4 regions of the Roseibium sp. M-1 genome follow, and region 3 is predicted to be linked to each of the others. Evidence: predicted binding sites of a transcription regulator. Region 3 holds the regulator's gene; each other region holds the start of a gene.

What was found. Region 3 encodes PhoB, which activates phosphate uptake and scavenging genes when phosphate is short. Its sites were predicted from a motif close to TGTCATNNANCTGTCAT; they were not measured.
Region 1: a site for PhoB is predicted at 1,839-1,855, ahead of ACX3M4_RS19885 (DUF2794 domain-containing protein). Genes of this name have one in related genera too.
Region 2: a site for PhoB is predicted at 1,172-1,188, ahead of ACX3M4_RS01560 (TIGR03364 family FAD-dependent oxidoreductase). Genes of this name have one in related genera too.
Region 4: a site for PhoB is predicted at 1,058-1,074, ahead of ACX3M4_RS28715 (UDP-2,3-diacylglucosamine diphosphatase). Genes of this name have one in related genera too.

The regions. Positions count from the first base shown of each region.
Region 1 is NZ_CM137257.1:4,379,564-4,382,673, forward strand. It holds gene ACX3M4_RS19875 (hypothetical protein) at 1-415, shown strand, start outside; gene ACX3M4_RS19880 (GNAT family N-acetyltransferase) at 850-1,368, opposite strand; gene ACX3M4_RS19885 (DUF2794 domain-containing protein) at 1,915-2,304, shown strand; gene ACX3M4_RS19890 (Bax inhibitor-1/YccA family protein) at 2,437-3,110, opposite strand, start outside.
Region 2 is NZ_CM137257.1:312,581-315,690, reverse strand. It holds gene ACX3M4_RS01570 (AtzE family amidohydrolase) at 1-224, shown strand, start outside; gene ACX3M4_RS01565 (LysR family transcriptional regulator) at 230-1,126, shown strand; gene ACX3M4_RS01560 (TIGR03364 family FAD-dependent oxidoreductase) at 1,332-2,459, shown strand; gene phnX (phosphonoacetaldehyde hydrolase) at 2,469-3,110, shown strand, end outside.
Region 3 is NZ_CM137257.1:2,265,083-2,268,192, reverse strand. It holds gene pstB (phosphate ABC transporter ATP-binding protein PstB) at 1-173, shown strand, start outside; gene phoU (phosphate signaling complex protein PhoU) at 206-901, shown strand; gene phoB (phosphate regulon transcriptional regulator PhoB) at 976-1,674, shown strand; gene ACX3M4_RS10245 (GcrA family cell cycle regulator) at 1,950-2,483, opposite strand; gene ACX3M4_RS10240 (acetylornithine transaminase) at 2,924-3,110, shown strand, end outside.
Region 4 is NZ_CM137257.1:6,369,180-6,372,289, reverse strand. It holds gene ACX3M4_RS28720 (glycosyltransferase family 4 protein) at 1-212, opposite strand, end outside; gene ACX3M4_RS28715 (UDP-2,3-diacylglucosamine diphosphatase) at 209-1,012, opposite strand; gene ACX3M4_RS28710 (SDR family oxidoreductase) at 1,276-2,055, shown strand; gene ACX3M4_RS28705 (hypothetical protein) at 2,253-3,110, shown strand, end outside.

The DNA.
Region 1 (3,110 bases), 2.1 Mb from region 3:
CGGGTCCTGGGAATGCCAGGGCTACCAGGGCCAGCCCGTCTATGTCGCAGAGGGCGATCTGCGCATGTTCGTTTCCTTCGGTCCTGCAGCCGCGGATGAACCGGCGGCAACCCAGACCCTGCCGAGCTTCAACACCGTCAACGAAACCCTGGAATGGCGCCTTCGCGACGGCACGCCCTTTGCGACGATCCTTCGCTGGTTCCCGAGCATCGACGACGGCGCCGCCACAGGCAGCGTTCTCATCGTCACACAATTGCTTCCGGGCGGTGGCACCTGCCAGATCGCCCGCATCGATGCCCAGGCCAACAAGAACGCCAACGAGATGGCCCGCCAGGCGGCCGACACCATGGCCGGGACCTACGACTGCACGCGGGAACCGCAGATCCTGGGCAATCCGGGTGTGCTGCAGTGGTGAGCCGGGGCTAGCCTCTAATACCAAAGAGTGTTGATTTTGACCCATCAGATGGGTCATTTCCGGTTGTCGGCGAGGCGCATCGCGTAGCGCGGTCTGGTTGACCGGGCAAGCGGTGCAACGATGTCCGGCGGGCGGAAATGGCCCACCGGAGGCCGCCTTTGGAGGCTCCTCGGACTGCGTTGCACGTCTTGTCCGATAGCCGCGCATCGCCCTGCGACGCGCGCCTTGCCGAAAAGCCTCCAAAGGCGGTCAGATGGGTCAAAATCAACACTTTTTGGTATAAAGCGTGTCGCGTTCATTTGAATTCACGTGACACGCTTTATCTCATTTTTGACGCACGTCTTTTTGCGAAAAACCGGAACCCACTTTTTCGCGACGGGCTCTAGGTCTGGATCGTGCCCTCAGTTCGGTTGCCGTATCAGGCGCGTGCCGGTTCAGGATCGCGCAGGGGGCCAGGTATAGATGGACAGTTCCATCCGCCGGCCGCCCAGCCTGTACCAGGATTTTGCCGCCAGGCGGCCGCCGACGGCCTTGTAGAAGGCCCGGGCCGGGTCATTGTCGCTCAAGACCTGGACCGCAACGCCGGAGAGGTTTTTCGCCGCCAGCGTCTCGCGCACATTGTTGAACAGCAGCCGGCCGAAGCCGAGGCCCTGGTATTCCGGTTTCAGGTAAAGCTCGTAGACCTCGCCCTCCATGCCTGTGTTGCGCAGGCGGCAGGGGCCATAGGTGGCGTAGCCGGCGGGCACGTCGGCAATGGAAAGGATCTTGATATCGACACCGCGGGCAAGCGCGCCGCGCCACCAGCTGGTGCCCCGGCGGGAGATCATTTTCTGCAGGTCGACACCATGCAAAACGCCCCGGTAGGCGCCAAGCCAGGCTTCGCTGTGAATGCCGGCAAGGGCATCGCAATCCGCGGTCCGGGCCGCGCGCAGATCGATCAGGTCCGTAGTCATCCTGCTGAAAAGGATACATCAAGCGCCCGTTTGGAAAAGGGGCAATCGTGTGGGGTGTGCTGAAAAGTAACGCTGCGTTCCGGCGGGACTGGAAGATTTGCCGAGGAGGCACCTGTGGCCCAAATGAAAAGGGCCGGCATAAAGCCGGCCCTTCAGTTGCCTTGATGTTTGACTCATTAAATCTGGTTGACCTGTAAAAACCCCGGGGGGCTGGGGGGCTAATGCATTCCGTGATTTCTACCGGTCATACCCATCAAGGTATGTTAGGAATATGGGTGCCCAAAATGGCTTGCCAAGGGCTGGAATGCGGCAATTTCAAGGAAATTTGGGCTTTCTTTCTGGGCAAACTGCCGTAGCGTCCGTTTTTAATGTTTCCCCCAGATAATTTACCGTCAAAAATACGGAGAAAATCGCCGGGATTGCTCAATATGACGTTGCGGGCTTGCCATTCCGGCAAAAGGAGACGCATCATGACAGGGAGGTGACAGGCATCGTTGCCAAGCGATTCCCTGTCTGCAGCGAAACCGCGAACGGAATGGAGGCGGAATGAGCGAAGCCGACGAAAGCGCGTTTCAGCGCGGCACGGGCCTGGGCCCGCTGCCGCACAGCCAAGCGGCTCCCCCTCCCAAACCGATTGTTGCCTTCAACCGGCGCGAACTGGATACGATCCTCAGGCTCTACGGACGCATGGTCGCCGATGGCGAATGGCGAGACTATGCCATCGACCTTTTGAAGGACCGGGCCGTCTTTTCCGTTTTCCGCAGATCGTCCGAGATGCCGCTCTACCGGATCGAGAAGGATCCGAAGCTCTCCCGGCGCCAGGGGGCCTACGCGGTGGTGGCGACCGGCGGCATGATCCTGAAGCGCGGGCATGACCTTGCCCAGGTCCTGCGTGTGCTGGAAAAGAAGAAACACCTGCGCGTGGTCGAGGTTTGACCGGAGCAGCCGTGCGATCGTGACGTGGTGCCCGTCAGATTGCTTGCTGTGCCTGCGCGTGCATTCCTCGTAGGACCAAACAAAATGCCCGGCAGAGCCGGGCTTTCGCATTTTCGTCGGGATGCCGGAAGCTTATTCGCGGTTGCCGAACAGCTGCAGCAGCATGAGGAACATGTTGATGAAGTCGAGGTAAAGACGCAGGGCGCCCATCACAGACTTCTTGGTCGCGACTTCACCGCTGTCGCCTTCATAGTACATTTCCTTGATCTGCTGGGTGTCGTAAGCCGTCAGGCCGGCGAACACCAGGACGCCAATTACGGAAATGGCGAATTGCAGGGCGGACGACGCCATGAAAATGTTGACGATGGACGCGATGACGATGCCGATCAGCCCCATGAACAGGAACGAGCCCCAACCGGACAGGTCCTTCTTGGTGGTGTAGCCGAAGAGGCTGAGGGAGCCAAAGGCGGCGGCAGTAATGAAGAAGACCTGCGCGATCGAGCCCGGTGTGTAGACCAGGAAGATCGAGGACAGGGAGATGCCCATTACAGCGGCATAGACCAGGAACAGGACCCGGGCGCCACCGGCACTCATGGACTGGATGCGGAAAGACAGCCACATCACCATGCCAAGCGGCGCGAGCATGACGACCCATTTCAGCGGGCTGCCATAGATGGCGACGCCCAGCTGGGTCAGCATGCGGCCATTGCCGAGGCTGGCGACGGCGGCGTTCGGGTCGGTGGTGGTGGCCAGCATGACGGTTGCGAGCGCCAGGAACCCGGTCAGCGCAAGGCCGATGGTCATGT
Region 2 (3,110 bases), 2.0 Mb from region 3:
GCGAGACCATGCCGGCTCGGCCGAATATCGGCCTCTTTACCCAGCCGATCTCTTATATCGGCCTGCCCGCCGTCACGGTCCCGGTCTGGCTGGACGGCGCGAAGCTGCCCATCGGTGTCCAGGTGATCGCGCCTGCGTGGCGCGAGGATCTGGCCCTGCGCGTCGCCCGTTATCTAGAAGAGACGGGAACCTGCCGCGCGCCCATTGCCGACCTGACGGGCTGACACAATTGGCGAAGGAACCACCTCGACCGGCAGGCAATCTCAGCCTGGCGCAATTGCGTGCACTGGAGGCGGTCGTGCGCACGGGCAGTTTTTCGGCGGCCGCGAAGGAAATCGGCGTCTCCCAGCCGTCGATTTCCAACCATGTGCAAGGCCTGGAAAGCCGGTTCAAGGTCAAGCTTCTTGCCAAATCCGGCTATTCGGTCGCCGCAACACCGGCCCTTCAACAGCTGTTGCCCCGCATAAGGGCCGTGCTGGCGCTGGCGGGCGATCTGGAGACGGAACTTTCCCACAAACGCATGCTGGCTTCCGGCGAGCTGCGGATCGGCTACTCCACCTACCAGCTGGCGATCCCGCGCATTTCGTCCTTCATGGCGCGGCACCCGGACATCGCCATCGAGGCGCGGGCTCTCGCAAGCCAGGATATCGTTGACCTCATCGAAGACGGCGACATCGATATCGGCTTCATCACCGGCAAGGAAATCCCGGCCGGCCTGGAAGGCGAACTGATTGTGAGGACCCGCATCGTCCTCGCCGTCCGGCCGGAGCATCCACTCACCCGGAAAGATCAGGCGGATTGGGCGGATGTCGCCAGGCTGCCCCTGCTTCAGCGGGAAGGAAGCTCGGGCACCCGCAGGATTTTCGATGCCGCGGCCATGGTCGCCGGGATAAGGACCAACACGGTGCTCGCCCTCGGCTCCTGGGGCTCCATTGCCAGCCTTGTGCGTTCAGGCACCGGTTCCGGCGTCGCACTCGAAGCGGAAATATCGGAACGAGACGGACTGGTCCCTGTTCAGATCGCCGATCCCGCGCTCGGTGCAAACCATTACGCAGTCTGGCAGAAGGACATGGCAAACGTCGCCGCCATCGAAGCGTTCCGCAACTGTCTGCAGAGTGATGCCTGAAGTTGCCGGCTCCAATTCGATAACAAAAAGCTATACATTGAGAATTTTCATCGACCTGTCAGAATTCCCGTGTTTTCTGGCGGGAGTTTCTGGTCGGACTTTCTGGCCGGACTTTCTAGCGCCTTCATCGGGCCCGATACTGTCGTATGCGACGAGGGCTTGCCATAGAGTTTGAAAGGCTCCGGCCGGCTTTGGACAGACCTGAATGACAAAGAAATCCTATGACCTTGCGGTTGTCGGCGCGGGCATTGTCGGCCTCGCCCATGCCCTGGCAGCCGCAAGGCTTGGCAAGAAGGTCGTCGTAATCGACCGCGACAGCCTGGCCAACGGCGCTTCAATCCGCAATTTCGGCTTCGTTACGGTCACCGGCCAGCAGGCCGGAGACTGTTGGCAGATGGCCTGTCGCAGCCGGCAGGTCTGGTCCGAGATTGCAAAGGCCGCCCGGATCCCGCTGCTCCAGGAAGGACTGACCATGACGGCACGGCTGCCGGAATCGGAAGCCGTCATCGACGCATTCTTGAAGACCGAAATGGGGGAACATTGCCGCCGCCTCACCGCCGCGGAAGCAATGGGAAAAGTTCCTGCGCTGCGCAGGGATGCGATCACCTCGGCGCTTTATTCGCCGCTGGAGGTCCGGGTGGAATCGCGCGATGCCCTGCCCAGGATCGCGACCTGGCTGGCGGAGACACTGAATGTCGATTTCCATTGGCAGACCAGCGTCAATTCAATCGCGACACCCAGGCTGGAAACCTCGCGTGGAAATCTCCATGCCGAAGCAGTGATCGTCTGTCCGGGCGACGATGCAACCACGCTGTTCTCCAGCCGGATCTCTGCCTACGAGACCACCCGCTGTAAACTGCAGATGCTGCGTATCCAGTCGAAGCGACCGTTCAATCTCGGCACCACTGTCATGTCGGATCTCGGTCTCGCCCGCTATCTTGGTTATGCCGAACTTCCCGAAGCCGACGCGTTGAAGGCCCGGCTCGACAGGGAGATGCGGCCGCTTCGCGACAACGGCATCCATCTCATCGTGGTTCAGTCCGCCGACGGCAGTCTGGTCGTCGGTGACAGCCACCATTATGGCCCGACACCGGACCCGTTTATCGAAAAGGGCGTGAACGACCTGATCCTGTCCGAGATGGACACTGTTCTGGATGTCGGTCCCTACGACATCACCGAAACCTGGATCGGCACCTATGCCTCCGCCCGGGATCGCTGGCGCTTCACGGACAGCCCGGACGACGCAACCCGCATTGTGGTCGTCACGGCAGGTTGCGGCGCCTCCACCGCCTTTGCCATCGGCGAGGAAACCATCGCCGGCCTTTATGCTTGAGGAAATAAAATGAGCAAATTCAAAGCCGTGGTCTTCGACTGGGCCGGCACCATGATCGATTTCGGTTCCTTCGCGCCGATGGGTGTCTTCGTCAAGGCGTTCGAGAGCTTCGGCATCACCGCCTCCATCGACCAGGCACGCGCCCCGATGGGCAAGCCGAAATGGGACCATATCCGCGCCATGATGGACGATCCGGACATTGCCGCGCAGTGGACCGCAAGATACGGCGCGGCGCCGGGCGATGCCGATGTCGACAAGGTTTACGAGATCTTCGTGCCCATGAACGAGGAGGTCGTCGCCGACTTTTCAGATCTGGTCCCGGGAGCACTCGACACCGTCAAGTATCTGCGCGGGAAAGGCGTGAAGATCGGCTCCACCACCGGCTACACCCGCTCGATCATGGAACGGGTTCTACCGAAGGCCGCCGAGCAAGGCTATGTGCCCGACAACCTCCTCTGCGCCGACGACCTGCCCGAAGGACGCCCCGGACCGCTCGGCATGTATCAGTGCTTCGTCGATCTTGTCGCCTATCCGCCGAGTGCGGTCATCAAGGTGGACGACACGGAACCGGGCATTGCCGAAGGCGTTGCCGCGGGCTGCCTCACTGTCGGCCTGGCACTCTCAGGCAACTATGCCGGCAAGACGCCGGAA
Region 3 (3,110 bases):
AGAATTTCACAATCGTGATCGTCACCCACTCCATGCAGCAGGCAGCCCGCGTGTCGCAGCGTACCGCCTTCTTTCACCTCGGCATTCTGGTTGAGGAAGGTCCGACGGAGGACATCTTTACCAATCCGAAGGACAAGCGTACGCAGGACTACATTACCGGCCGCTTCGGCTAGGCATTTTTAAAGAATTCTGAAGGGGACACTGGATGTCTGAACACATCGTCTCGTCCTATGACGAGGAACTGAGGGAAATGGCCGGCAAGGTTGCCGAAATGGGCGGCCTGGCCGAGCAAGCTTTCGCAGATGCCGTGTCGGCTCTGGTGTCGCAGGACACCGAGCTTGCCAGGGCGACGATCAAGAGCGACCGGCGCCTGGACGATCTCTATCATGAGGTCGAAGTCAAGCTGATCGAGCTGATCGCCCGCCGCCAGCCGATGGGCCAGGATCTGCGTGAAATCACCGCTGCGACGCGCATTGCCAACGACCTGGAACGGGTCGGTGACCTTGCCAAGAACGTTGCCAAACGCGTCATTGCCATCGACAGCGACCTGCAGTCGAAGAAGCTCGCCATCGGTGTGGAGCATATGACCGAGCTTGCCCTGTCGCAGCTGAAACAGGTTCTGGACGCCTATGCGCGCAAGGATGCGGAGGCTGCCCGCCGCGTGCAGGAAGCTGACGCCGAAGTTGATGCGATCTACACGTCCATCTTCCGCGAACTGCTCACCTACATGATGGAAGATCCGCGGGTGATCACCCAGTGCGTTCATCTGCTGTTTTGCGCCAAGAACATCGAGCGCATCGGCGATCATGCGACCAACATCGCGGAGAACGTCTATTACATGGTCACCGGCGAGCGTCTGCCGGAAGACCGGGCCAAGGTCGACGAGACCGGCGCCGTCTAACCGCCAGCCTTGCAGAAGCGGAAATCGATACGGCCGGCGCCGGAGCGCCGGCTGCGGAAATTGGAGCGAGATGTATGCCGAAGGTGCTCATCGTTGAAGACGAAGAACCGCTCAGCCTTCTTTTGAGATACAATTTGGAAGCAGAAGGATACTCGGTCGAGGCTTGTGCCCGGGGAGACGAGGCGGAGATCCGCCTGCGCGAAAGCGTGCCGGACCTGCTGCTGCTTGACTGGATGCTGCCGGGCCTCTCCGGCATCGAACTGTGCCGCCGCCTGAGGGCGCGGGAAGGTACCGAGCGCCTGCCGGTCATCATGCTGACCGCACGCGGCGAAGAAGCCGAGCGCATCCGCGGCCTGTCGACAGGTGCCGACGACTATGTCGTCAAGCCTTTCTCTGTCCCCGAACTGATGGCCCGCGTGCGTGCCATCCTGCGCCGGGCAAGCCCCGAAGTGGTGTCGACCATGCTGCGGTCCGGCGATATCGAACTCGACCGGGAAACGCACCGCGTCCGCCGCAGCACCAAGGAAATCCACCTGGGCCCGACCGAGTTCCGGCTGCTGGAATTCCTGATGACTTCGCCAGGCCGTGTATTCTCGCGCGAGCAGCTTCTGGACGGTGTCTGGGGGCACGATGTCTATGTGGACGAACGCACGGTCGACGTTCATGTCGGCCGCCTGCGCAAGGCGCTGAACAAGGGCAAGGCCAAGGACCCGATCCGCACCGTTCGCGGTGCCGGCTACGCCTTCAACGACCAGTTCACCGCGACCGTCTAAACCCCCGTTGAGCTTCAAAATGATTGAGCCCGCCGGAAAGGCGGGCTTTTTTGTACCTACCTCTCGTTGGTCATCCCGGACGCAGCGAAGCGAAGATCCGGGACCGGTGTGCCCAAGGAGGTATTTGGAAAATCGGCTTGACGGCTAAGGTTTTTGGCTCCCCGGTCCCGGCTCGCGCTTCGCTTGGCCGGGATGACGCGGAAAGGGTTACGCAATCCTAAAAAAAAGCCCGCCGATTTGGCGGGCTTTTCATGAGCTGGACTGTCAGACGGCACTCAGCCGGCCTGGGCCATCGTCTTGCGGTCGCGGCGGCGGTCGGCGACGGGCTGGTAGGCGATTTTGCAGTGATGAGCGCAATAGGGCACGCCCGCATCGGACTGGCGGCCGCAGAAATAGAAGTCGTCGGTTGCCGGATCGCCGATCGGCCATTTGCAGGTCCGCTCGGTCAGGGTCAGGATCGTGGCCCGTTGCGAGATCGGCACCAGCTCCGCGATCGGCTCGACACGCGGTTTGGCTTCGACGGCAGGCGCCGGAGCGAAGTCGGCCTTGAGGGCCGTCGCGCCGATGGACTGCGGCTGGGAGGACGGTTTCTTCGGTGCAGCGCTCGGCGCACCGGTCGCCGGGCGAGCCCGGCGCGGCTTGGCGCTGGTTGTGGAGGATTTGGCGCGGCCGGACAGACCCAGCCGGTGCACCTTGCCGATCACGGCGTTGCGGGTCACTCCACCCAGCTCGCCTGCAATCTGGCTGGCGCTCAAGCCTTCGCCCCAAAGCTTTTTCAGAAGCTCAACCCGTTCGTTCGTCCAACTCATCGCCGCACCCTTTAGTTCGGCCGCTCCGCAGCCATTAACCCCGTGTTAAGCATGCATCGGCACGCCTAATGCTGGCAGATCTAGTGCCTCTAAGTGATTTGCCTCACGAGATCTCGTGTCTCATGTCCCAGAGGTTACAATAACGTTAATTTGTCAGGCAACCGCCCGGCTCAAACCAGTTGGGGATGAACCGACTTTTCCCCAAATAAGGCGAGGTCCTTGAGAATTTTACGAAATCCGCCTTGAGCTGGGCCGGAAATATCTTGTGCGCCATTTCCATTGACAGTGCCGGGTACCGGCAGTGTATAAGAAACCGCTGCGTGCCGCCTCATCGGGGCGGCACGTTGCGTTTTGGCCCTTTGGCATCTTTTGAAGAGGACGGTCCGGTGTCGGCGTGACGCAGGGTCCGTAAGGGCAAGTTCAAGGAGACACACGAGGTTATGTCCGCGACGGCACTATTCGGAAATTACGCAAGATCGAACCTGTCTTTCGATCACGGGGAAGGCGTCTGGCTGGTGACCACCGACGGCCGACGATTCCTCGATTGCGGTTCCGGCATCGCGGTCAACTCCCTCGGCCATGCCCATCCGCATCTGGTCAAGGCGTTGCAGGACCAGGCAGCCAAGC
Region 4 (3,110 bases), 2.5 Mb from region 3:
TCCTCGATCTTGCGTCGGACGATGCCGCGATGGGTCAGGGAGAGGCGGATTTCCGGATAGGTTGGACAGGGCAGCGTTCTGAATTCCTGTGGCGACAGGAATTCCATGCGTACGCCGATGGCCTGCAGCTCTTCCGCCGTGCGTTCCAGAGAGCGAACGACACCGTTGATCTGGGGATGCCAGGCATCCGTGACAATCAGAATGGAGCTCATGCGGCGACCGGAGTTTCCCGGGATTTCGCCGGCACGAGTGTTTCCTGCGTGTGGTCCACCCATCGGATCACCTCAAAGGTTCCATCGTGGTGCTCGGCAACCGCAGTGCAGCTTTCCACCCAGTCACCGGTATTGATGTAGTGAATACCATTCATATCGCGATCGGCGGCATGATGAATATGCCCGCAGATGACGCCGTCCACACCCTGGCGGCGCGCTTCGTCGGAGAGCGCTTCCTCGAACCGGCCGATGAAGCTGACTGCGTTCTTCACCTTCAGCTTCGCCCAGGCCGACAGCGACCAGTAGGTCAGGCCAAGACGGCGGCGGACGGCGTTGAGAACGGTATTGATGTTGAGCGCGGTGACATAAGCCTTGTCGCCGAAGAAGGCGAGCCACTTGGCGTGGCGGATGACCACGTCGAACTGGTCGCCGTGGATCACCAGATAGCGCTTTCCGTTGGCCGCTTCGTGAATGATGCTGTCCGTCACCTCGACGCCGCCGAAATGAGTGCCGAGGAAATTGCGCAGAAACTCGTCGTGATTGCCCGGAATATAGATCACCCGCGCACCCTTGCGGCCCTTGCGGAGGATCTTCTGCACCACGTCGTTATGCAGCTGCGGCCAGTACCACGAGCGCTTCAGGCGCCAGCCGTCGGCGATGTCGCCGACCAGGTAAATCGTCTCGGCATCGTTGTCCTTCAGAAAGTCGAGCAAGAGCTCGGCCTGGCATCCGCGCGTGCCCAGATGAACGTCCGAAATGAACAAGGCCCGGTAATGCCGCGATGCCTCTGCGGTAGACATAGCACTTCTCCAATGTCTCGTTGGAGCGCTATAGACGCGATTCAAGTATCACTATTATGACAAATGAGCCGTCTTCCTAATCTGCGGTTGTTTTCCCCGATCATCCTTAATGGGCGGGACAAGGCTTTCCCTTATGCTTTGACGTGACGATCGCGGGGATGCCGCATCTCCTCGGCAGCAGTTCCGCAATCGCCGTAACAGGGTTTGACAGGGTCTCCTGCCGGCGGCCACATAGACGCGAAACAATTCGAAGGAGATCGTCCATGGACCTTGGTCTCAAGGGCAGGAAAGCAATCATTTGCGCGTCGAGCCGCGGCCTCGGCCGGGGCTGCGCGCAAGCACTGGCGGAAGCGGGCTGCGACATCGTCCTCAACGGGCGCAACGAAGCCGTTCTGGATGCCGCCAGGGCGGATCTGGAAACCCGTTTCGGCGTCGCGGTGACCGCAGTCGTCGCGGATGTCTCGACCATGGCCGGCCAGGACGCCCTGCTGTCGGCCTGTCCGGATCCGGACATCCTCGTCAACAACAATGGCGGCCCGCCGCGCAGGGACTTCAGCGAACTCGACCGGGCGGCACTGCTGGAAGGGGCAATCCAGAATTTCGTGACGCCCGTGGAGCTGATCCAGGCCGTGGTGCCGGGCATGAAGGCTCGCGGCTTCGGCCGCATCGTCAACATCACGTCGATGTCGGTGAAGATGCCGATCGAGGGGCTGGATCTTTCCAGCGGCGCCCGGGCCGGCCTGACAGCCTTTCTCGCCGGTGTCTGCCGTCAGCTTGCGCCGCACGGCATCACCATCAACAATCTCCTGCCCGGCAAGATGGACACCGACCGGCTGAAGGGCGGTTTCGAGCGGACCGCCAGCCAGTCCGGCCGGAGCGTGGAAGACGTGCGCGCCGCCCAGACGGCGGAGATCCCCGCCCGGCGCTTCGGCACGGCAGAGGAATTCGGCCAGACTTGCGCCTTCCTGTGTTCACGTCACGCTGGCTACATCACCGGCCAGAACATCCTCATGGACGGCGGCCTCTATCCGGCGGCGTTTTGAGGGACACACAAGCAAGGTGTTAAGCGCGTCTGCAGCCAGAAGAGTGAAGGTTTCGAGCTGCAGAGACGCGGGAGTGGACACATTATCTGAAGCCCCACTTCCACATTGTATTCTTCATGTTTTTCCGATGACATGCCGATCCGATAGCCTTCGGCCATGGCCGAAGGCTACAATCTTTTCATTTATGCGATAGCCAGATGCCAGACAGCTCCAACAATCACATTAAGGATCCAGCCGCGGCTGCGGCCTTGGGAAATTTGCTCCTGAATGCTGCTGATGAGTTGAACCAGCTCGGCAACGAACCGATCCTGATCATCGCTTATCCGCACAAATACAATGACGCAGGTTATGACGACTACTGGTGCGCGGTTCAGGTTGGGCGCAGCTACTGGGAGGCCTCCCAGTTCTACAGGTATGCGTATCTGAACGGCTACAGATCGGGTCAAGCACCGGAATTCGACAGTGGTGCCGGCCATGTCGCGGAGCGCGCAAACTACGTTTCCGGCGAATCCAATCAGCTCAGAGAAACGCCCGAGACACTCCGGAAGAAGTTGAAAACGGTACGCAATGTGCTGAGTGACCTGGAAAAGACCGCCTGGAGGGATTTGTCGGTAAAGGCACTCGGGCTACGTGACAGTTTCGGTCTGGGACTATACCTGATCAACGGTGGGACTTGGCTGATACAGACGCACTATTCCGGCGCCGATGAAGGCCACGCCTGGTATTGCAATATGGGCGGCGAACTGAGCTATTTTGCAGAAGTCCTAAATGCAACGACAGGTATAGGCGATCCACGTCCAATCCGTTTTGTTGACATCGATGCGAAGACCATCAGCAAGCTGGATGGCGCGGCACGCGACTGGTATTTTCCCTTGGCACCCACAGCCGCCACACCGGATCGATACAAAAGCCTTCAGGACCTCTCTGCCTTGCTTTTGAAAGTTGCAGGAAAACTGCGCTCTGAAACAGCAGGGCCCATCACGCTTTCTTCCATCAAGACAGGGCAATCCGATAGGAATCCAAATCCCGAGGTTAGGTGGCTCGGCCATGGTTTC